4 regions of the Salimicrobium salexigens genome follow, and region 2 is predicted to be linked to each of the others. Evidence: riboswitches for the same ligand, from Rfam matches in the RefSeq annotation. Region 2 holds a riboswitch; each other region holds the start of a gene.
The links. Region 2 has a riboswitch for S-adenosylmethionine ahead of BW931_RS09690 (O-acetylhomoserine aminocarboxypropyltransferase/cysteine synthase family protein). Riboswitches for the same ligand answer to the same signal wherever they lie in the genome.
Positions count from the first base shown of each region.

Region 1: another riboswitch for S-adenosylmethionine. It lies ahead of BW931_RS07185 (sodium:solute symporter family protein); the one in region 2 lies ahead of BW931_RS09690 (O-acetylhomoserine aminocarboxypropyltransferase/cysteine synthase family protein).
Region 3: another riboswitch for S-adenosylmethionine. It lies ahead of BW931_RS06500 (methionine ABC transporter ATP-binding protein); the one in region 2 lies ahead of BW931_RS09690 (O-acetylhomoserine aminocarboxypropyltransferase/cysteine synthase family protein).
Region 4: another riboswitch for S-adenosylmethionine. It lies ahead of BW931_RS07260 (methionine ABC transporter ATP-binding protein); the one in region 2 lies ahead of BW931_RS09690 (O-acetylhomoserine aminocarboxypropyltransferase/cysteine synthase family protein).

Region 1 is NZ_FTOK01000005.1:39,871-45,712, reverse strand. Features, by position in the region: gene BW931_RS07205 (response regulator) at 1-37, opposite strand, end outside; gene BW931_RS07200 (ATP-binding protein) at 15-1,304, opposite strand; gene BW931_RS07195 (dicarboxylate/amino acid:cation symporter) at 1,418-2,656, shown strand; gene aspA (aspartate ammonia-lyase) at 2,686-4,113, shown strand; SAM riboswitch class I at 4,258-4,365, shown strand; gene BW931_RS07185 (sodium:solute symporter family protein) at 4,456-5,842, shown strand, end outside.
Region 2 is NZ_FTOK01000007.1:49,952-55,793, forward strand. Features, by position in the region: gene BW931_RS09675 (phytoene desaturase family protein) at 1-452, opposite strand, end outside; gene BW931_RS09680 (methyltransferase family protein) at 469-1,002, opposite strand; gene BW931_RS13540 (hypothetical protein) at 1,123-1,278, shown strand; gene BW931_RS09685 (hypothetical protein) at 1,323-1,541, opposite strand; gene BW931_RS09690 (O-acetylhomoserine aminocarboxypropyltransferase/cysteine synthase family protein) at 1,673-2,986, opposite strand; SAM riboswitch class I at 3,093-3,203, opposite strand; gene BW931_RS09695 (trans-sulfuration enzyme family protein) at 3,280-4,422, opposite strand; gene BW931_RS09700 (SCO family protein) at 4,883-5,452, shown strand; gene BW931_RS09705 (DUF1002 domain-containing protein) at 5,491-5,842, opposite strand, start outside.
Region 3 is NZ_FTOK01000004.1:176,966-182,807, reverse strand. Features, by position in the region: gene sufC (Fe-S cluster assembly ATPase SufC) at 1-727, opposite strand, end outside; gene BW931_RS13615 (YuzK family famiily protein) at 1,064-1,240, opposite strand; gene BW931_RS06515 (hypothetical protein) at 1,586-1,861, shown strand; gene BW931_RS06510 (MetQ/NlpA family ABC transporter substrate-binding protein) at 1,912-2,769, opposite strand; gene BW931_RS06505 (methionine ABC transporter permease) at 2,799-3,467, opposite strand; gene BW931_RS06500 (methionine ABC transporter ATP-binding protein) at 3,460-4,485, opposite strand; SAM riboswitch class I at 4,597-4,707, opposite strand; gene BW931_RS06495 (TlpA family protein disulfide reductase) at 4,845-5,261, shown strand; gene BW931_RS06490 (thioredoxin family protein) at 5,478-5,783, opposite strand; gene BW931_RS06485 (toprim domain-containing protein) at 5,794-5,842, opposite strand, start outside.
Region 4 is NZ_FTOK01000005.1:50,822-56,663, forward strand. Features, by position in the region: gene BW931_RS07245 (DUF1028 domain-containing protein) at 95-760, shown strand; gene BW931_RS07250 (S66 family peptidase) at 815-1,846, shown strand; gene BW931_RS07255 (SDR family oxidoreductase) at 1,989-2,747, shown strand; SAM riboswitch class I at 2,910-3,025, shown strand; gene BW931_RS07260 (methionine ABC transporter ATP-binding protein) at 3,112-4,140, shown strand; gene BW931_RS07265 (methionine ABC transporter permease) at 4,130-4,792, shown strand; gene BW931_RS07270 (MetQ/NlpA family ABC transporter substrate-binding protein) at 4,809-5,642, shown strand; gene BW931_RS07275 (M20 family metallopeptidase) at 5,655-5,842, shown strand, end outside.

The DNA.
Region 1 (5,842 bases), on a different contig from region 2:
TCACCGATATATCATCATCCACGATGAAGTAATTCATTGTCACTCCCCATTTCCATTAATTTTTCCTCTGGAATCCGAATTAAAAAAGAAGCTCCCTGTACTGACGGAAGCAGCCGGATTCTCCCGTCCATTTTTTTCACGACTTCCCGTACGTAGGACAGCCCTATCCCTGTAGACGGGGCACCGGCAGAATCAAACTTGGACGTATAGCCTTCTTCAAAAACGACCTCCTCCATCCTTTCAGGGATGCCGGGTCCGTTATCGGAAATCGTTACTTCCAGGTGACTGCCTCTCCTTTCCACCATCATTTCCACGTTTCCTTCCCCGTCGATGGCTTCTACGGCATTGGAGATGAGGTTATTCAGTACGGAAAGGAGTACGTAGGTAGGGTAACGATTCTCCCCCGTTTTATTACGGAGAGTGAAACGTATGTTTTTTTGAAGAAGCTCAGCGTAAGCAGCATTGGACTTTTTCAGTATGCTCCCTATTTCCTCCATACTCAGCCAGGAAGTGTCGCTTTCCCTTGAAATCACGTTCGATAACCCGGCGTAGATCCGCTGGTTATCTTTTTTTATTTCGTGCACTTTATTCGCTATGACAAGCAGAGAGGAAGACTCCTCCCTTCCGCTTTCCTCTTTCATATTCCGGTAAAGCTCGTAACTCTCTTTCGTAACCGTTTCGGCATCCCGCATCGTTTTGGACAGATGAACGGCCTCCGTGTACAGACCGGACAGCACCATCATCATATGCTCCTTCTGCTTTTTCTGCTGCAGTTCTTCCGTTTTCGCCTGTTTATACAGCAGGATGTTGAAAAAACCAAGGACGAAAAAACTGCGGATAAAAGCGACCTCCAGCAACAGCCCTATCGTTCCGAAATTCACCGGCTGGTCCATGACTCCGCTTCGCAGCAATATCTCGGCCGTACTTGCCAGGATTTCAAGGGAAACTCCTAACAATCCGACGACGATAGGTTTATGGTAGTACTTTGAAACCTTCAGGAAGCGGAACAGCAGTCCGTAGGTGAGGTAATAAAAGAATACCGGAAAGTGGGTGGAGAACGCTTCCTCAAGCGGCACGGAACTTCCGTACACATCCAGTCCCGTCCGGAACAGCACGACCGACGTCGCTACTGCCAGTGTCAGGGTGACCTGGCGCAGATTCGCCCTCCACAGCAGAAAAAAGAAAAACAGGGGGGTGCCGAAACTTACCCGGAAGCTTCCCTCAAACGGATAAAATTTCAGCTCTCCGGCCAGCGGCACCATCACAATAACCATTATAACAATCAGCAGTTTCTTTTTAATCATCATGGTCTCTCCTTCAAAAATTCACGGATTTATTTGTATGTATGCGTAGATTTCTGTATGTATCCGTAGGTATGCGCTTACATTGTGTATTACATATTGACTGGAGGGTTGTTATGAAAAATAATCTCGTATTCCAAATATTCATCGCTTTCTTTTTAGCAATTGTTCTCGGCATTTTCGTCGGACCTGACATACAAGTAGTACAGCCGCTCGGAGATCTTTTCCTCAGGCTTATTAAATTTATCATTGTTCCCCTCGTTCTGTCTTCCCTGGTAGTCGGAGTTGCCAGCACCGGGGATCTGAAAGAGCTCGGGAACCTGAGTTTCAAAACGGTTTCCTACTACATGGTGACGACAGCGGTCGCCATCTCCATCGGGCTTCTGAGCGGAAATCTGTTCTCTCCCGGAACCGGAGTTGATATTGAAGTTCCGGAAGGTGAACAGGTCGCTGCCCAGGAAACTCCCGGAATTAAAGAGACGCTGCTGAACATTGTGCCGACCAACCCGATTGCCGCACTTACGGAAGGTAACATGCTGCAGGTCATCTTCTTTGCCATCTTCCTCGGCATCGGTATCACGATGGCAGGTGAAAAAGCACGTACACTTTATCAAATATTCGATCAGCTGGCGGAAGTCATGTATAAAATCACCGGTGTCGTAATGAGATTCGCCCCCATCGGTATATTCGGCCTTATCGCACCTACCGTCGGGGAATACGGGGTGTCCGTACTGTGGCCTTTATTCAAGGTCATTCTCGCGCTGCTCGTCGGCTCACTCGTGCACGTTCTGCTCGTCTACTCGTTTTCCGTGAAAGTTTTCGGCAAGATGAGCCCCGTCACTTTCTTCAAGGAATTGATACCGGTCATTATGGTGGCTTTCAGTACGTCCAGCAGCTCGGGAACTTTACCTATGACGATCAAGTATTCCGAAGAAAAATTGAAAGTACCGCAAAAGATCAGCAGTTTCGTACTGCCGCTCGGCGCGACCATCAACATGAACGGTACAGCCCTGTATCAGGGGGTCTGCGTGCTGTTCGTCGCTCAGTACTTTGGAATGGAACTGACTTTCATCGATCAGCTTACCGTCGTGCTGACCGCTACACTGGCTTCCATCGGAACCGCCGGCGTCCCGAGTGCCGGACTTATTATGCTGTCGATGGTTATGACTTCCATCGGTCTGCCACTCGAAGGTATAGCACTGCTCGCAGGAATCGACCGTATTCTGGATATGATCAGAACTTCCGTGAACGTTCTCGGGGATGCATCAGCCGCAGTCGTTGTCAGCTCGTCTGACAGGAACCGCCCCGATGTTCTGGAAGACGAAGAAAACTACACAACCGCCCACTACGGGTAATAAGAATTCACAGAGAGAGGAAAGATACCATGAACCGTTTATATCGTACAGAAACAGACTCTATCGGAGAAAAAGAGATTCCCGCCGAAGCTTACTACGGCATCCAGACACTGCGTGCCAAAGAAAACTTCCCGATTACAGGGTACAACCTCGATGATTCCATGATTACGGCCGTGGCTATGGTCAAAAAAGCGGCAGCTATGGCGAACAGGGACGCCGGCCACCTCCCTCTTCACATAAGCGAAGCTATCATCGGGGCTGCCGATGAACTGCTGGAAGGCTATTACCATGACCAGTTTCTTGTAGATCCTATCCAGGGCGGAGCCGGTACTTCCGTGAATATGAATGCGAACGAAGTTATCGCAAATCGGGCTCTTGAAATCGCAGGACGGGACAAAGGCGACTACGATTATATCAATCCGAATAACCATGTGAATATGGCACAGTCGACCAACGACGTCTTCCCTACCACAATGCATATCGCTGCTGTAACCGGGATGACCCGGCTGGAACAGACGATGGAAACGATGGCTGATACATTCGGTAAAAAGGCGGCTGATTTCGATCACATCATCAAAGTCGGACGTACGCACCTGCAGGACGCCGTTCCGATCCGGCTCGGACAGGAACTGAAAAGCTACCAGCGTGTGATCGAACGCGACCTCAACCGGATTAGACGCTCCAAAGATAATCTGTTCGAAATCAACATGGGGGCAACAGCGGTCGGTACCGGTCTGAACGCCGATCCGGTATACACGAAGCTCGTAGTGGAGTATCTGGCTGACATCAGCGGACTTCCGCTCAGGGCAGCAGAGAACCTGGTAGACACTACCCAGAACACCGATGCTTACACGGAAGTTTCTTCCGCTTTGAAAAACACTATGACGAGCATGTCCAAAATAGCGAATGATTTTCGTCTGATGGCCTCCGGGCCGAGAACCGGACTGAGCGAAATCACTCTCCCGGCCCGACAGCCGGGCTCGTCCATTATGCCCGGGAAAGTGAACCCGGTCATGCCGGAAGTTATTAACCAGATCGCTTTTCAAGTTATGGGAAACGACCACACGGTGAGCATGGCTTCAGAAGCCGGACAGTTGGAGCTGAACGTCATGGAACCGGTCATGATTTTCAATCTGCTTGAATCCATCACTGTTATGAACAACGGGTTCGGCGTTTTCACGGATCTGTGCCTGAAAGATCTGCAGGCGAACGAAGAAGTACTCCGGGAGAACGTGGAGAAAAGCCTTGGAATCATTACGGCTTTAAGCCCGCACATCGGTTACGAACGCTCTTCACAAATCGCCCAGGAAGGCATAAGAACGGGCAAAACGGTGCGTACCCTCTGTATGGAGTATGAGGTTTTGAATTATGAAGACCTGGAAATTATTCTCGACAGTTATGAAATGACCTACCCGGGTATTGCAGGAGCACACCTGAAGGAAGAAATGACAGTCTGATACAGCAGCTTTAAAGGGACGCCCTTCGGCGTCCCTTTTTTTGAGAACGAAATACAGTCCTGTCTTTTCTATTTTTCGAAATTTCTAAAAAATCATTGACATTCCTTTTCTTCCCCCGGTAGAATGAACGTTAATTTCATACACATCTTATCAAGAGCGGTGGAGGAATCTGGTCCTGTGATCCCGCGGCAACCTGTTCGTAAAGAACAAGGTGCTTCTTCCAGCAGACACTATCTGTCTGAAAGATAAGAGCAGGGACGCTCAGGAGAACCCTTCTATTTTTCTTACGGAAAAGTGGAAGGGTTCTTTTTGTATGTACAGATATGTAAAGGAGGAGAGGAAATGAATTCTTATGGAGTATGGGTCATTACACTGGCGCTGTTATATACGCTCGCGTTAATCATCGTCGGCAACGTGGCAAAGCGGAAAGCCGGCCGGGGCGAGCAATATTTTATAGGGGGACGGACGTTCCGGTGGTGGACGGTCGCTTTCTGTATTACAGGTCTTTTTTCGGGTTCAACGTACATATCGATTGTGGAGCTTTCGTATCTTACGGGGATCTCAGCTATATGGTACGGGGTCGCAGAAACACTGCAGGTTCTCCTGATCGCCCTTCTGCTTATAAAATCGTTCCGGGAGAAATTGATCGTCACCATCACCGGATTGATCGGTGATCAGTTCGGCAGACGTGCCAAAGCTTTATCCGGCGCCATTACGGCCTTCGCTTTCCCGATGTGGTCGGTGGCCACGGCCATTGCATTCGCTTCTGCCTTCCACGTCTTCACCGGCGTGTCTCTGTCTTTATCCGTGGCGTTCACAGCCCTTCTTTTATTCGTCTATTTACAGTCGGGCGGCATGTGGGCGGTCGCCTTTACACAAACGATGAACACTATCATTTTCGCCCTCATGTTCATAATCGGTGCAGCAGCGTTCTTCATTAAACCCGGCATTTCCGGTCTGCAGCAGCTGGCAGTCGAACAGCCCGGGATGTTCGACTGGGACGGAGCCGGTCTTCAGGTCATTCTCGTATGGTTTGCCACATTTCTTGTGAACGTCATTTTAGCTCAGGCTGCTTTCCAGATGGCTCTGTCCTGCAGAACACCGGAAGAAGGGCAAAAAGGACTGATTGTGGCAGAAGTGATGAGCATCCCCTTCATTCTTTTCGGGATCCTCTTCGGACTCTCGGCGGCTGCGGTTGTCCCCGATGCAAGTCTCGGTCTCATAGCACTGCCCCGGTACCTGATGGGAGTCCTCCCCGCTCCGCTGGTCGGGATGTTCTTCCTCGGTATCTGGGCCTGTGCTCTCGGGTGGGGTGCCCCGTGTCAGTTCTCAGGCGCTACAAGTCTCGGAAAAGATGTGGGGAGCGCTATCTTCCCTGACGCTTCTCCCGAAAAGCTGGTCACGTATACGAAATGGTCACTGCTGCTCCTTACAGGCCTGATGATTGTCTTCGGCTTCCTGCGTACGGAACAGTCGGCCTGGTGGAACGTACTCGCCTGGACGATGAGAAATTCCGCAACCTTCGCTCCTGTAGTTGCTGCGCTGTTCTGGCCGCTCGTTACAAAAAGAGCTGTTCTCGGTTCTCTGTTCGGAGGCTTCACAGCAGGCTTGCTCTGGTATCATTTGAGCAACTGGCACCCGTCGGATTTCTTTCTCAATATCCATCCGGTCTGGGTGGGGATGAGCGTCAATATTCTTACCATGATAGTATTCACTGTCGTTTTCAGTT
Region 2 (5,842 bases):
TCACTGAGACCCGAGATACTGTATTTATAGAAACTCTTCAGGCACAGGTCATACATATCCTGACTGTACGATAAGAAGCTTGTCAGTGAACTGTTCGGGCGATCCGTCACTTTGGACATCTCCTGAAGCATCGTAGGCAAATCACCCGTTACGTCAAGCTGTTTGCCATCTTCAAAAAAAGTCCGCCACTGAGGTTCGACCCTTTTGATAGTTATGTAATCGTGTATATCACGATGCACGCTTTCGAACAGCTGCTCGAGGACCCAGGGCATGGTGAGGATGGAAGGACCCGTGTCAAAAGTGAATCCTTTCCCGGATCTCTGGTTCAGTTTTCCACCGATATTTTCGTTTTTCTCGAGAACCGTTACATCATAACCGTCCGCCTTCAATCGTATAGCTGCCGACATACCGCCTAGACCTGCTCCTACTACTACCGCTTTCTGATTCGCCATACTTAGCACCTCCATATTAATAAAGAAAAGGGATCAGCCGATATCTTATCCTGCACCACTGCGCGTACTCATCTCCGTACTGTCTCGTAAGCATCGCCTCTTCCAGTTTAATTCTGTATATAAGACTTGCGGCTATAAGAACGCTTCCCACGAGAAGTCCGAATAGACTGCCGTTACTGAGCGCAAAACCGATGACAATGCTTAACAGTCCGGTGTATAGCGGATGACGCAATATGCGATACGGGCCGCTGCTGACCAGATAATCACCTTCTCTTACGCTTACGTTCCTTGTGAACTGTTCTTTCAAATGCATAATACCCGAAAGACGCAGCGTTACGCCGGCTCCGTAAAAAAAGAGACCCGTCCATTTCACTGCCGGGACGTCCACTTTCCACATATCCACTCCAAGAATCACTGCCACTGCTACGAGCATGGCTGAAAAGATATACCAGAAAGATACTTTCTCCGATTGCCGGGACGCGGGCGAGGAGTAAACGAGGAACTCCATCAGCCACACCAGGGAGACAGCTCCAAACAACAATTCGATCATGGCCCACGCTCCTGACTGTATCCGGTTCCTTCCCGTTTCCCTAAAGCGGGCAGATACAAACCTTTCCTTTGCAACAATAGAAATACCTACGTATATTCATACAGGAAAGGGGACATCCATATGGCACTGCTTTATTCACTGGGCATTATTTTAACCGTGCTGGCGACTTTCTTCATCATTTTTAAAAAGCTCACAAAAATAAGCTATATCGTTTTTTCTGTAATTTTAATATTTTATCTCCTGCTGCTCGTACTCAGCCCCTGGTTTCTTTTGTGAAATAAATATACCAAAGAAAAAGCGAGCCGTTTGAACGGGCTCGCCTAGCGGTTGCGGGAGCGGTTGATCGCTTCCCGGATGTGATACAGTTCCGCAAACATTGCTGCAGCAAATACAAGAAGCATACTGAGCAGTACGGAAATGATGAAAATGGATCCATCCAGATCAAATCCCAGTACTCCTGCAAAACCGATTAATCCACCTATAATAAGACCTATTGATGCGAATAGAACGATTTTTTGAAACGTCAGCGAATAAAACATGACTTCACCCCATTTTGTAAACTGGACTCTTACCTATCCTTTCCCCTAAATGTCCAGATGCAAAACCGGTGCTTTTCTTCTTAATCCGGCAGAAATATACTTTTTTTCGAGCCCAGGCGCAGTATGCAGGCCTATGACTTGCCTGCAGCCGCCCTGTCCGTCGCCTTCTCAATCGATTCATCCAGGTCATTGATGATATCCTTGACCGATTCGATTCCTACGGACAAACGAATCAGTTCTTCTGTCACTCCGCTTGCCGCCAGTTCTTCTGCGGACAGCTGCTGATGCGTAGTAGACGCTGGGTGTATGATCAGAGACTTCGCATCCCCTACGTTCGCAACATGAGACCAGAGAGAGACGTTATCGATCAGCTTTCTTCCGGCCTCTCTTCCTCCTTTGATACCGAAGTTAACGATAGCTCCGTAGCCGACTTGCAAATACTTATCGGCAAGTTCATGTGCCGGGTGACCCTCAAGACCCGGGTAGGAGACCCATTCCACGTCCGGGTGCGCCTGCAGATGCTTAGCCACTTTCAGGGAATTTTCAGCATGACGTTCAATGCGTAAAGACAGTGTCTCCAGCCCCTGAATCAGAAGGAAAGCATTTTGAGGACTGAGGCACGCCCCCATATCCCTAAGGAGCTGCACCCGGAATTTAGTGGCAAATGCCACCTCCCCGAGGTCTCTCGAATAAACGAGACCGTTGTAGCTGTCGTCCGGCTCTGTAAAGCCCGGAAACTTTCCGTTCGCCCAGTCGAAGGTACCCCCGTCCACGACTACTCCGGCAATAGCTGTACCGTGACCGCCGATCCATTTGGTTGCCGAGTGAACGACGATATCCGCGCCCCACTGCAGCGGTTTGCACTGGACCGGACTCGCGAACGTATTGTCAATAATTAGCGGTACACCCTCTTCGTGGGCAATTTCAGACACTTGCTCAATATCAAGCACGTGCAGGCTCGGGTTACCGATCGTCTCCGCAAATACCGCCTTCGTTTTATCCGTAATCGCCTTTTTGAAGTTCACGGGATCTTCCGGATCGACGAATTTCACGTCAATACCGTAACGAGGTAACGTTTTTGCAAATAAGTTATACGTTCCTCCGTACAGGTTACCTGCCGCCACGATTTCGTCTCCTGCTCCGGCAACGTTCAGTATTGAGTATGCAATGGCGGACATTCCGGAGGCAGTAGCCACAGCAGCCGTACCGCCTTCAAGAAGGGCAATTCTTTTCTCAAAAACATCTACGGTCGGGTTGCCGATTCTTGAATAAATATTTCCGGGCTCCTCCAGGCCAAACAGGTTCCTGGCGTGCTCGGTATCATCGAATACGTAGGACGTCGTCTGATAGATCGGTACGGCTCTCGAACCCGTTGCCGGATCCACTTCCTGTCCCCCGTGCAGGGCAAGCGTGTCCAGATCGTAATTTCCAAATTGTTCAGTCATAAAAAATCCCTCCTGTATAATGTATGGCAGAGGGTCTGAGTGAAGAGATATAAACAAAAAACCCCTTCGATAAGAAGAGGTTTACGTTAAATATACTTACATCCTCCCCTTATCTCTCAGACCTCTAAGATCTGTAGGAATTGGCACCTTTTCAAACCGATGTTTGAAGGTTGCCGGGCTTCGCAGGGCCTAGTCCCTCAGCCGCTCTTGATAAGAGTCGCTATTCAATTAAATGGTATGCTTTGCATTATATACGGAAGCATCCGAAAAAGTCAATAATTTTTAGAAAATTCTTATTTAGAGGCTTCGATTGCCTGTTCCAACTGAGCGGAGATATCGTCCGAACTTTCGATTCCGACAGAGACCCGGACAATGTGGTCGTCGATTCCGAATCTTTCTTTATCTTTATCGGAAAGGGTACGATGAGACGTACGTGAAGGAACAGAAACGGTCGTTTCAACTCCGGCAAGACTCGGCACAATCTTGATCCAGCCGAGCGTCCGGTAGAAGGTGTTCATATCTATAGATTTATTCAGTGCTATCGTAACGATGGCGCCGTTACCTTCTGCCGATACGTTTTTCGGGTAATAAACTTTCTCCACATCTGCATTTCTCTGCATGGCATCTGCAAGAGCCTGGGCGTTCCGGGACTGTTTTTCCATACGGATTCCTAACGTTTTCGTACCGCGATACGTCAGCCATGCTTCAAACGGACTCAGGTTAGAGCCGAGGGAGACAATTTTTCGGCGTGCTTTCTCTACGAGCTCTCTTTCTCCTGTAAGCACTCCTGCTGTCGCATCACTGTGACCGCCGAGATACTTCGTGGCGCTGTGGACGACGAGGTCGGCGCCCTGCTGTAAAGGCCTCAGCAGATAAGGTGTGGCAAACGTATTATCTATCATAATTTTCAAATCATTTTTACCGGCGATTTCCTGAAGAACTGTCATATCCTCCACCCGGAGGAACGGGTTCGTCACTGATTCTGAATAAAGCAATTTCGTGTTCGGGCGTATTTCCCCTTTTATGCTTTTCTGGTCACGGAAAGATGTGAGCGTTACTTCAATGCCGAGAGAAGGCAATTCATGAGAGAGAAGGTTGTGCGTCCCGCCATACACATCCTCAGCAGCTACGATATGATCGCCGGGCTTTACGACGGAAAGAATTCCCGCAAATATCGCTGCCATGCCCGAAGCTGCTGCAACTCCCGCGCTTCCTTCTTCAAGAGCAGCAACACCCTCGGCCAGCTCTTCCGGATTCGGGTTTCTTTCCCTGGAATAAAGGTAGGATGTCTCTCCTTCATAATACTTCTCCAGATCATCCAGGTCCTTGAACGTAAAGGCCGAAGTCTGATAAATAGGCGTCGCCTTACTGTGGACCGCAGCCGTCTGGTCAGCTTTATGATGAACAACTTTAGTGAAAAATGATGAATCTCTCATGAATAAACCCCTCCGCTTATCGTTTCGTAACAGTATATCTGCACATCGAACAGGTGTAAAGAAAAGTGGAAACTTCCGTTTAGAAGCGCTGGCGTAAGCAGGAGGCTTACTTTTCGGGTGCCCTATCCCGAAAATAAGGGTACTGCTTAGGACATGAGCTTCTGGAAGTTGCAGCTGGACAAAGAAAAGCGGAAGCGTCCGATTAGAAATGAAGGCACAAGCAGACCGGTCACGTGAAAGACGACCTTTCCTTTCACTGGTCCGAGCTGCTTGTGACATGAATTTCTGGACGCTGCAGCTGGATCATGAAAAGCGGAAACTTCCGTTTAGAAGCGCTGGCCTAAGCAGGGGGAGGAGGGCGTGTGGAGAAAAAGTGAAAGTTCTCAATTTGTTCATTGTACATCGCCACGCGAGTAGTTACACTAATAAAAGATACATACGGAAAGGAGCTTCACCCTCGTTGAAAAAACTATGGATTCTTATATTATTCACTTTGTTTCTTGCAGCATGCGGCCAAAAAGAACTTGAGGACCCGGTGGACTGGGAAACCGGGAGTTTTGAAGCCACTACCCAGGCCAAGGAGTCCTTCAGTATGGAAAGTATGGAAGGGAAAGTATGGATTGCCGATTTCGTATTCACCTCCTGTAACACTGTCTGTCCGCCTATGACGAGAAATATGGCACAGCTTCAGAAGAAGATGGAAGAAGAAGGGGTGGACGTGGAATTCGTCTCCTTCAGTATCGACCCGACCGTCGATGATCCGAAAAAGTTGAAGTCCTTCGGTAAAGAGCAGGGAGTGGATTTCTCTAACTGGACCTTCGTCACCGGTTACGATCAGCAGACCATTGAATCTTTCGCCAAAGATAGTTTCCATATTATCGTAGATAAGCCGGAAGGTCAGGACCAGGTGACACACGGCACCCAGTTCTTTCTTGTAGATGAAAAAGGCACGATTAAGAAATATTATGACGGGGTACAGGACGTGCCTTATGAACAAATTGTAGAAGATGCAAAAATAGTGAAAAACTAAAAAAGGGAAGCGCCTGTGGAGCGCTTCTCTTTACTCTGTCAATTCAGAACTGAATCTATGAAGTTGCGCAGGGAACGGAGGAAGTCCTGAACGGCTGTCTTAATGTTATTCCAGAACCCTTCGTCATTGATAAGATCCTGGAACCCACTGGCCAAGTCATCGAGCTGACTCTGCATTTCATCGAAATTTATATTCAGATTTCGCATCTGGTCAAACAAATCGGTCAACCTTTTTCTGTCCTCCGGGCTGAGCTCGATCTGCAGCGAGTCAAGCTGCGTTTCTACAATCTGCTCCACCTCTTCCCGGGTGGCAGGGTTCTGCTCGGCAATAGCTTTTTTGATTTCCGTAAGCAGACTGCTGATTTCATCCTTACTTATTCCTTCTTTCTCC
Region 3 (5,842 bases), on a different contig from region 2:
ACCCTTCTTCCTCGAGACGCTGAGCAAGTTCAGGTCCGCCGGTTTTCACAATGCGTCCCTGCATCATTACGTGCACTTTATCAGGAGTGATGTAGTTGAGAAGACGCTGATAGTGAGTGATGATCAGGCAGCCGAAGGAGTCGTCACGCATCTCGTTGATGCCTTTTGCTACGACTTTAAGAGCGTCGATATCGAGACCGGAGTCGATTTCATCCAGAATGGCGATAGACGGCTCGATGTTCATAAGCTGAAGGATTTCGTTACGTTTCTTCTCTCCGCCGGAGAAACCTTCGTTAAGGTAACGCTGAGCCATATTCTTATCGATGTCGAGTGTATCCATCTTCGCATCCATCTGTTTGATGAATTTCATCAGGGAAATCTCGTCGCCTTCTTCACGGCGGGAGTTGATCGCCGAACGAAGGAAGTCGGAGTTCGTCACACCGCTGATTTCACTTGGGTACTGCATAGCAAGGAACAGACCCGCCTGGGCACGTTCGTCCACTTCCATCTCGAGAACGTTTTCCCCGTCGAGCAGAATTTCACCTTGGGTAACTTCGTATTTAGGGTGACCCATCACTGCTGAAGCCAGTGTGGATTTACCGGTTCCGTTCGGTCCCATTACCGCGTGGAATTCTCCACCTTTTAGAGTTAAATTTAGACCTTTCAGAATTTCCAAACCTTCAATTTCAACATGAAGATCTTTGATTTCGAGTGTTGAGCCTGCCATGTATAATACCTCCTGTGTATTGTGATCAATTATTGGGTGTATGGTCGGTTGATTTAAAACCATTCTCAATTTATTCTCATTATAATCTTAAATCATTTCAAAGCTGATATCAACTTTTTTCGTCCTTTCCATTTCCCGTTTGCACCATCTCCTATTATAACAAAAACTTAAGGAATAGCTAAAGTTATCTATTACATTAATCTTTTGATATTCAATTTGGAGACAGGGGCGTCTGCTGAGATGAAGTGTGCGAGAGTGCCATGCGTGCCTGCAGGAAAAAACCGCCCGGAGAGAAGACTGATCCTTCTCTACGGGCGGTTCCTTTATACTTATACATTATCTGTGCAGCTGTCTTTCCATTTCCGAGTGTATTTTCTTACTTTCTTCATACTCCCGGCTCCGTTTCTTCTCTACCTGAATCTGGGTTTCCAACTTTCTGCCGTATTCCGCAAAGCAAATGTCGTGTGCCTGGAACATTCCTTTTTCCATTTCACTCGTATAAGTTAAACCCAAACAGTCGCTGATAATTAATCAATCCTTTCAGAGTTTTTACAACTATAAGAATAGCACAAAGAAGAAATCAGACAAAAGCGCAAATCTTATGATTATTCAGCATTTTCGTATAGATATACTCTCTGAGAATAAATCAGGAAAGGCATGCCTATAATTCGTCCTTTTCTCTTCTTTATACTCTTCTGTTGTTATATGGGGGTGATTCCCCGCACTCGGAAAATTAAACACATTTTTTTGAATATCCTTCTCCTATTCCGGATGCCGGGAACCTCAGAAGTTCTGAAACTTCGCGCCTCCTTCTTCCGTATATGCGTTATACGCAATTTACAACGGGAGGGAACGTACATGGTATTTGGCTTTTCCGGAATCATCATACTGGTCATCATCTATTTCTCAATTAAAATCAGTAATTTAGAAAATCGGGTGGAAGGGCTGCATTATAAACTTGATACAATCAAAGCACAGACAAACGTTTCCGGCTACCCGGTCGATGAAGAACTGCTGGAATTACTCGGGCAGGGAGAGGAAATAAAAGCTGTCAAAAAAGCACGGCAGGCTTTCGGACTTTCTCTCGTCGAAGGAAAGCGCTATGTAGATAATTTGAAAACGGACAATAGCTGAAGCAAAAAAAGGAAGCACTCCCCACTCAAGTCAGGGGAAGTGCTTCCTTTTCATTTTTCGCTGTCACTGCCGTCTACAGGCACGACCGCACCATCATACTGCTCTTTCATGAAGGATTGGATTTCATCGGAGCGAAGTACTTCCACCAGGGTGTTCAATGCTTCGCTGTCCTTATCTTCACTTTTCGCTGCGATTACGTTTACGTAAGGAGAGTCGGAACCTTCGAGAAGAAGGGCGTCTTCACTCGGGTTAAGGTCCGCCTGGATCGCGTAGTTCGTGTTGATGGCGACAAGCGCATTCTCTTCTCTCTCGTAGTTTTCAGGTAGAAGGGCTGCATCGATCCCTGCGTCGAACTCAAGATTTTTAGGGTTCTCGACGACGTCTTCCAGTTTAGCGTTCACCGGATCCACGTCCGGGTCGATTTTCACCAGGCCTTCTTTCTCGAGAAGGGAAAGGATACGCCCATGGTCTGCGACAGAGCGGCTCATAAGCACCGTCGTTCCATCCTCCACATCTTCGATACTTTCGATTCCTTTGGAGTAGATACCCATCGGCTCGATGTGGATACCTCCAAGGTTGGCGAAATCATAGCCGTTCTCTTCCATTTGCGTATTCAGGTAAGGAATATGCTGAAAATAGTTTGCGTCGATCTCCCCTTCAGACAGATCACGGTTCGGGAGGACGTAATCCTGATATTCTTCGATATTCAGCGTAATGCCCTTTTCTTCCATAAGCGGCTGTGCTTCTTTCAACACTTCTGCGTGCGGAACACTGGTGGCGCCGACGGATATTTCGGATGTTTCTTTATCCGATCCTTCCGAATCACCGGAATCTGAGCTGTCCGATCCACATGCTGCGAGCAGGGAAACAAGGGCTATAGTGGCTAACGTGAGTAGAAATTTTTTCATGGTACTCTCTCCTTTTTTAAAACGTAGTTTTATCTTTTGTCCAGTTTTCTGGAAGCGAAGTCTCCGATGAACTGGAAAACGAATACGATAATGACGATAAGCACGGTACATACGAATACGACATCAAAACTGTTCCTCTGGAACCCGTAAAAGTAAGCGAAGTCCCCGAGACCTCCGGCGCCGATCACTCCCGCTACAGCTGTATAGCTGATCAGAGCGATGGCCGTTACTGTAAGTCCGGATATCAAAGCCGGAGTCGATTCCGGCAGAAGAACTTTGAAAATGATTGTACGGTATTTGGCTCCCATCGCTTTGGCCGCTTCGATTACACCTTTATCCACTTCTTTAAGTGCTATTTCAACGAGACGGGCATAGAAAGGCGCACCTCCGATAATGAGTGCCGGCAGTGCTGCTGAAGGCCCGCGTATCGTCCCGACGAAAAAATCGGTGAACGGGAACAGAAGCAGGATGAGAATAATGAACGGGATAGCCCGGAAGACGTTGACGAAAGCTGCGGTAATCCAGTTCGCTATTTTATTCTGCCAGATGCCTCCCGGGCCTGTTAAATAAAGCAGCAGACCGAGAAGCAGGCCGAATATGAACGTTCCGAGAACGGAGAAGAACGTCATAAACAGCGTCTCGTTCGTCGCGGTAATCATGTCGTCAACCTGAACGTTAGGAAACAATTGTTCAAACATCAAGGGCCACCTCCACTTCTACAGACGTTTCTCTTACATACGTCAGAGCCCGTTCAATTTCTTCTTTTTCTCCTTCGAGATGCACGATCAATGTACCATATGCACCCTTCTGGGTCTGGGTGATCTTCCCGTGGAGCACGTTCACATCCACCTGGAACTTCCGGGACACTTCACTGATCAGTGCCTGATGCGTACGTTCTCCGACGAAATGAAACTGGGCCACTTCCCCGAGAGGGTATTCCTCTTTAATAAGAGAAAGAGAAGATTCCCGGTCAGGGTCTCCCATCACCTGGTCGACGAAACGTTTCGTCACTTTCTGTTTCGGTCTTAAAAATACGTCCAGTACGTCACCTTCTTCCACAATTTTTCCGTCTTCCATTACAGCCACACGGTGGCAGATTTTACGGATGACGTGCATTTCGTGAGTAATGAGCACGATGGTAAGTCCGAGTTTCGCATTGATATCGACGAGCAAATCAAGAATGGAGTCGGTCGTTTCCGGATCGAGAGCGGAGGTCGCCTCATCACATAAAAGGACTTTCGGGCGATTTGCGAGTGCTCTGGCGATACCGACACGCTGTTTTTGACCCCCGCTCAACTGGGAAGGGTACGAGGTCCCGCGGCCGCCGAGACCAACGAGCTCCACCAGTTCGTCCACACGTTCCTTTCTTTCCTCCTTCGGTACTCCCGCAATTTCGAGTGGAAAAGCGATATTATCTTCCACTGTACGGGACCACAGCAGGTTGAAGTGCTGGAAGATCATTCCCATGTCCTGGCGGGCCAGACGGAGATCTCCTTTTGACAGTGAAGAAATCTCCCTGTCGTCTATATTGATCGTTCCGCCACTCGGGTCTTCGAGACGGTTCAGCAGGCGGATGAAAGTACTTTTTCCGGCCCCGCTGTATCCGATGACGCCGAAAATTTCACCGGAGTCGATCGTCGCCTCGAGGTCACTGACCGCGTGTACATCCTGATCCTTCGTTCGGAACACTTTTGACAGACCTTTAATCGAAATCATTGTTTTTCCTCCTGCGTCTGTAAGAGTCGCTGTCTCTTACGGTTTTAGCAAATAAAAAAACCCCTCTGCCTGAAAGAACAGAAAGGTTGGTATTTAAAAATCAATTCTGTTCTCTCATCTATCAGAACCGATTGTTCTGTAGGATTTGGCACCATTTTAAACAGAATGTTTAACGGTTGCCGGGCTTCATAGGGCCAGTCCCTCCACCTCTCTTGATAAGAGAATTTCATTTATTCAATTTATAGAGCGATACGGAAGATTTTAGCACTGTACCGGGCTGGTGTCAATAAACTTCAATAAAAAGCGTGTATATGTTACGATTTTTGCAAACTTGCTATTGAAGAAAGGATCCGATACTTATGAAAGCACCCGTATTCACATTACCATACCTTACCGGAGAAGGCACTTATACACTTCCGGAAACTCCGGGGAAAGTCACCATTCTTACTTTCTGGGCCTCCTGGTGCCCGGATTCCGGTGCAGATATGCCGAAAAAAGAGCAGCTTTTCGATTCGCTCCATACGGACGACGTGGAAATGATTACCATCAACGTTGCCGGCCGGGAAGGAAAGAGGGAAGATGCCGTAAAGTATAAAGAGAAATTTTTGACACAGCCGACGCTTGAGGATAATGGAACGAAAGTGTATGACCTCTACGGCTGCACCGGTGTTCCTACCACCGTCATCATCTCATCCGAAGGGGAAATCGTTCATCAGTTCGGCGACGACGCTTCCTTTATGGACATTATGAAAGCCGTCGGAGAAACGGTGGAATAGTGGAGATTTCTTTTGCGTGACTTTCGGACGCCATATCCGGCCCCGAAGGTCACGTTTCTCTCTGTTTCCTTCCCTTCAGCACATCCTTCCCTCTCTGAAGGGAACGATTCGGCGTAAATCGTTCCTTTCAGGCCCCCGTGGCGCTTCCGAAAGGAACGATTCTCCCGTCCGCGTTCACAAAAGCACCAGCTCCCGGGATGATGAGCTGGTGCTTCGCTATATTTTCTCTTTTTCTTTCATCAGATTGAAAATTTTCGTCACCGATTCGAACGCATACACTTTCTCTTCCACTTTCCCGTCTTTCCATACGAGCAGACAGGGTACGCTTGATACCTGTTCCTCCTGCATGAAGTCCGGGAAGAGGCTCGCGTTCATTTCATAGAAGACATCTTCTTCTCTCATCTTCTCGATGATATCAAGCATTTCCCTTGCCAGGTGGCACGTTCCGCAAAAGGGACTGTAAATGAATACGTACCCTCTTCCTACTTCCGGCAGTGTTTCCCTTACATTCACTTCTTTCATTGTTGCCTCCTTACATCATGTAGACAGGTTTGATCCGGAACCGGTACCCCGCAAGCATC
Region 4 (5,842 bases), on a different contig from region 2:
AGAATGAAAAACGAAGTCGGAGAGCCGAAAGTACAGTAGGTACGGGATACATAATCGACAGAAACGTTTACAGAACGAGAGGAGAAATGCTGATATGACTTTTTCGATTACAGCAAAATGCAAAGAGACCGGTCAGTTTGGAGTGGCGGTCTCCACCAAAGTACCGGCGGTAGGAGCGCTCTGTCCTTTTACTGCACCAAAGGCGGGAGCCGTGGCTACTCAGTCTTTCGTCAATCCTTATATAGGAATTAACGGTGTCCGTTATCTAAATGAAGGATTTTCCGCAGAGAAAGTGAAAGAAAAGGTTTTAAAAGAAGACGCACAACCAGCCATCCGGCAGTTCTGTATCGTGGACAAGGATGGAAACAGTGCCGCTTTTTCAGGAGACGAGTGCGAAGGATGGTACGGTCATCGGGAAGGTGATCACTTTGCGGTGGCAGGGAGTATGCTCACCGGACCCGAGACCATTCAGGCGATGTATGACTCTTTTCTGGAAACGGAAGGTACCCCTCTCTCCGAAAGACTTGTTATAGCTCTCCAGGCCGGCCAGGATGAGGGAGGGGACAAGCGTGGCCGGCAGTCAGCCGCCGTCCGCGTTTCGGACACCGAAGAGTATCCTTTAGTCGATCTTCGGGTTGATGAGCATCCTGACCCTGTGAAGGAGCTGTACAGAATTCATCAGGTAGCGGAAGAAGAACTGTTCCCTTTCGTCGGGGATCTTCCCACTAAAGATAACCCTAAAGGAAATTTTGATTCCTGATATAGAGGAAGCTCTGATAAGGTAAGAAATAAAGTAATAAAAGGAGCGTTTTCGTTGTTAATTAAACCGCAAAAACTGAAAGCAGGAGACAAAGTGGCAACAGTAAGTACATCTTCAGGCATCGCCGGTGATCCGGACATCCGATGGCGTTATGACCAGGGCGTAAAAAGACTTGAAGAAGTGTTCAATTTAGAAGTCGTTCCTATGCCTAACAGTTTAAAGGGCTCTGAATATATTTACGAGCATCCGGAAGCGCGTGCGGAAGATCTGATGAACGCGTTTAAAGACGAGTCGATTAAAGGCATCATTGCCAATATAGGCGGGGACGACAGTGTCCGCCTGCTGCCGTACATCGATTTTGATGTGATCCGCGATAATCCCAAAGTTTTTATGGGATACTCAGACGTTACGGTTTCCCATCTGTTTTGCCATAAGGCAGGTCTCTCTTCTTTTTATGGTCCGGCGGTCTTAACGGACTTTGCGGAAAATGTGGAAATGGATCCGTATACAGTAAATATGCTGAACCGCACACTTTTTTCAGGAGAAGCTATCGGTAACATTCCTCCTGCCAAAGAGTGGACGAGTGAACATCTGGAGTGGGAAGAGTCGAACAAAAACACCCGCCGTACGATGCAGGCGAACTCAGGTTATGAAGTTCTCCAAGGTTCCGGTATAGCACGAGGCAGACTCATCGGCGGCTGTATCGATGTTCTGGAAATGGTGAAAGGGACGACACTCTGGCCGGAGAAGGAAGCGTGGAAGGGCGGAATTATTTTCTTTGAAACGTCTGAAGAAAAAACTCCGCCTGAGGATATAAAACGCTGGCTTCGTAACTACGCGACCCAGGGGATTCTGCAGAAGGCTGCGGGCATCGTATTCGGTAAGCCGAAAGATGAAGCTTACTATGAGGAATACAAAGAAGTTATTTCCCGGGTAATGAAGGAGTATGGTCTCGTGGATTTGCCTGTGCTGTACAACTTGAATTTTGGCCATACGGAGCCGAAATTTCTCCTTCCTTATGGAGCGCAGGCGGTAATTAATTGCAGTGAAAAGACTTTTTCCATTCTGGAAAGTGGAGTGGAATAGATTTCATTTCTTTTTAAGGATAAATGTTCTTTATTTTGAATTTTTTATATGAAGTGATAAGATAAAGATAGGTTCTCTTATCTTCAGGTCAGCTTTCGATTCTAAAAGGGTTCAACTATCTTTCAGGAGGGAGAACTGCTTTATGAAACTTGAAAGTCAGGTAGCTGTGGTAACCGGAGCTGGTTCAGGAATGGGGAGACAAATCGCTATATTATATGCACAAGAAGGTGCGAAGGTCATCGTTTCTGACGTTAATGAAAAAGGCTCGCAGGAAACGGTCGAGGAAATTGAAAAGAATAATGGAACTGCTACAGCGGTCTTGGCGGACGTGACGAAAGAATCAGATGTCCAGCGTTTGATCGACACAGCTGTCGACACGTATGGAACGCTGGATATTCTGGTTAATAATGCCGGGATGATGGATAACATGATGCCTGCTGCCGAGGTAACCGATGAATTATGGGAAAAGGTGCTGGCGGTAAATACAACGGGACCTATGAGAGCTACTCGTAAAGCTCTTCCGATTTTTTTGGAGAAGGGCCGTGGTGTTATTGTCAACATGGGCTCATCCGCCAGCCTTGCAGGTTCCAGAGCCGGAGCTGCATATACAGCTTCCAAGCATGCTCTGGCCGGTTATACGAAAAACGTGGGTTTCCAATATGCGAATCACGGAATCCGTTGCAATGCTATTGCTCCGGGCGGAGTGGCTACGAATATTGGAACGACCATGTCAGAACCGGATGAATTCGGTATGGAAAGGGCTTTGTCCGGGTCCGGGAATAACCCGAGGAATGGCGAAGCGGAAGAAGTAGCCAGAATCGCACTGTTTCTGGCCAGTGAAGACTCAGCTTTTGTCAATGGTGAAGTGATCAGAGCAGATGCCGGGTGGCTGGCGTACTGACGTTCAATCGAAGTGACCCTCCCGAACTTTTCGGGAGGGTTTTATAATGAGCTTCACCTGCACGTTCAGTGACTTATTTAATATAATTTTCAAAAAACTGATTGACGACAAAGTCATGATTGTATTAAGATAGTTCACATCACAAAAAACTATAAACGTATCTTCTTATCCAGAGAGGTGGAGGGACTGGCCCTTTGAAACCTCGGCAGCGGAACTGATGGAATTCCATCGGAAACCGTGCCAATTCCAGCAGGTGCATCGTACTTGAAAGATGAGAAGAGACGGTTTTCTAAATTTTATTAGAAGACCCCTCTTCCATTTTTCTGGAAGAGGGGTCTTTTCGTTTAAGTAAGGAGGATGGAGCATGATTCAGTTCGAGAACGTTTCGAAAGTGTATGAGCACAACGGAAAAGAGTTGCGGGCGGTGGATGGCGTAGACATATCGATCGAGAAAGGTGAAATTTTCGGAGTGATCGGGTTCAGTGGAGCCGGGAAAAGTACGCTTGTCCGGTTGGTGAATCTGCTGGAGCAGCCTTCCGGGGGCAATATATTAGTGGAGGAGGATGATTTGTCCCGGTTATCTAAGCCCGGGCTCAGGAAAATGCGCAAGCGTATCGGGATGATCTTCCAGCACTTTAACTTACTGGAGTCTAAAACGGTTTTACATAATGTCGCCTTCCCGCTGATCATTTCCGGCACTCCCAAGAAAAAAATAAAAGCCAGAGTGGAAGAGGTTCTTGATTTCGTAGGACTTTCGGATAAAGCACATCAGTATCCGGAAGAACTCTCGGGTGGTCAGAAACAGCGGGTAGGTATTGCCCGGGCGCTTGTTACATCACCGGACATTTTATTATGTGACGAAGCGACTTCGGCACTTGATCCTGAGACGACGAAGTCGATCCTTCAGTTACTGAAAAGAGTACGCGACGAGTATAACCTTACGATATTGATGATTACCCACGAAATGAACGCAGTCCGGGAAGTGTGCGACCGTGTCGCTGTCATGGAAAACGGCCAGGTCATTGAACAGGGGTCCATTTTCGAACTGTTCTCGAATCCTCAGCACCCGACGACGAAAAACTTTATCCAGTCGGTGATGGAGAGCGATATCCCGCCTTCCATCCTCGCGGGTATTGAAGAACGCGGGGGAGGACGTCACGTATACCGGGTCACATTCGTCCGGGAGAAGGCTGCTCAGCCCATCTTTTCACAGGTAGCCAAAAACTATCAGGTCGAAGTGAACGTTCTTTTCGGACAAATTACGGAACTGCAGGGAATCCCGTTTGGCCAGCTGGTAGTGGAACTGCTGGGGGAAGACAGGGAGATTGTCAGAGCACTGGATTATATACAGCGGACAGTAAACGTCCAGGAGGTGGAAGCTGATGCAGGTTAATTTACTGGAATTCTGGCCAAAGATTTTGCAGGCCATCAACGAAACATTGATTATGGTAGGGGTGTCACTGGTGGTAGCGGCACTCATCGGTATCCCGCTTGGAATCGCACTTGTCGTTACGAGACACGGCGGGCTTCTCCAAAATAGCGCATTTTTCAAAGGGTTAAGCGTAGTGATCAACTTCTTTCGATCCATCCCGTTCATTATTCTTCTTGTAGCGATCCTCCCTCTTACAAGGTTTCTGGTCGGCACGTCTATTGGGACTGCAGCGGCTGTCGTACCGCTCGTACTATTTTCAGGACCTTATATAGCAAGGCTGGTGGAAAGCAGTCTTATGGAAGTGAAACCCGGCGTCGTGGAGGCGGCAGAAGCGATGGGAGCCTCTCCTTGGCAGATTATATTACGCGTATATGTACCGGAAGCCTTGAGTTCCATCGTGCTGAACCTGACGATAGCGACGATCGGCTTAGTTGGGGCATCTGCCATGGCCGGCTTCGTCGGAGGAGGAGGTCTTGGAGACCTGGCGATAGCCTACGGATATCAGCGGTTCGAAACGGACATCATGATCGTCACGGTTCTTCTGCTGGTTTTAATTGTGCAAGTGGTTCAGACGCTCGGGAACGTATTATCCAAAAGAATGAAAAGACAATAGGCGGGAGGATTTATAAATGAAAAAAATCATTGTACTACTTGGGCTGCTGATAGCGGCCGCGACATTGGTCGCAGGATGCAGTAAAGAGAGCGGAGCTTCAGGAAGTGACGAAGTCGTTAAAGTAGGGCTGAATGGTTCCGGCGTTCCCATTTGGGAAAAAGTGAAGGAAAAAGCAGCCGAAGAAGGAATTGAAATAGAGCTCGTGGAGTTTTCGGATTACGTTCGTCCCAACATGGCTCTGGCGGACGGGGATATCGATTTGAATGCCTTTCAGACCGTTTCCTACTTCGACTCTTTTATTGAAGAACGGAACCTCGATCTCGAACCTATCGCTACTACAATCATTGCGCCGATGGGTGTGTACTCGGAAGAATATGAAGATGTAAAAAATATTCCGGAAGGGAGTTCTATTGCCTTACCGAAAGAAGCTACAAATATGGGGCGTGCCCTTCTTCTGCTGGAGAAAGCAGAACTGATCGGTCTGCCGGAAGATTTTGACGGGAACGGTTCGCTGGATAAAATAACGGACAATCCTAAGAATCTGCAATTTGAACCGGTCGCAGCTGCCCAGACGCCGCGTGTACTGACTGATGTAGCAGCGTCTGTTATCAACAACGGGGTAGCCGTAGAGGCAGGGTTTGTTCCGGTGGACGACGCTATTTTCATAGAAGATGAGACAGCTGAACCTTATATAAACATTATCGCAGCGCAGGCCGAGGAAGCGGATAAAGAAGTGTATCAGAAAATTGTCGATATATACCAGCAGGAAGATGTGGCAGAACACATTCGTGAAGTGTTCGATGATTCATTGATACCGACGTTCGTCCCTCTCGAAAAAATAGGATGGTAAAGGAGAGTAATTATGACTTTGACGACAGCACACGACTTACAGGAACACATCGCCAGTTTTATTGAAAACAGGAAAGAAACTTATATTACGACGAGTCATGCGATTCATGACAATCCGGAAATAGGAAATGAAGAATTTTTCGCTTCAGGGTTGCTTACTTCTCTCCTTGAAGAAGCCGGGTTCACTATTGACAGGCAAAT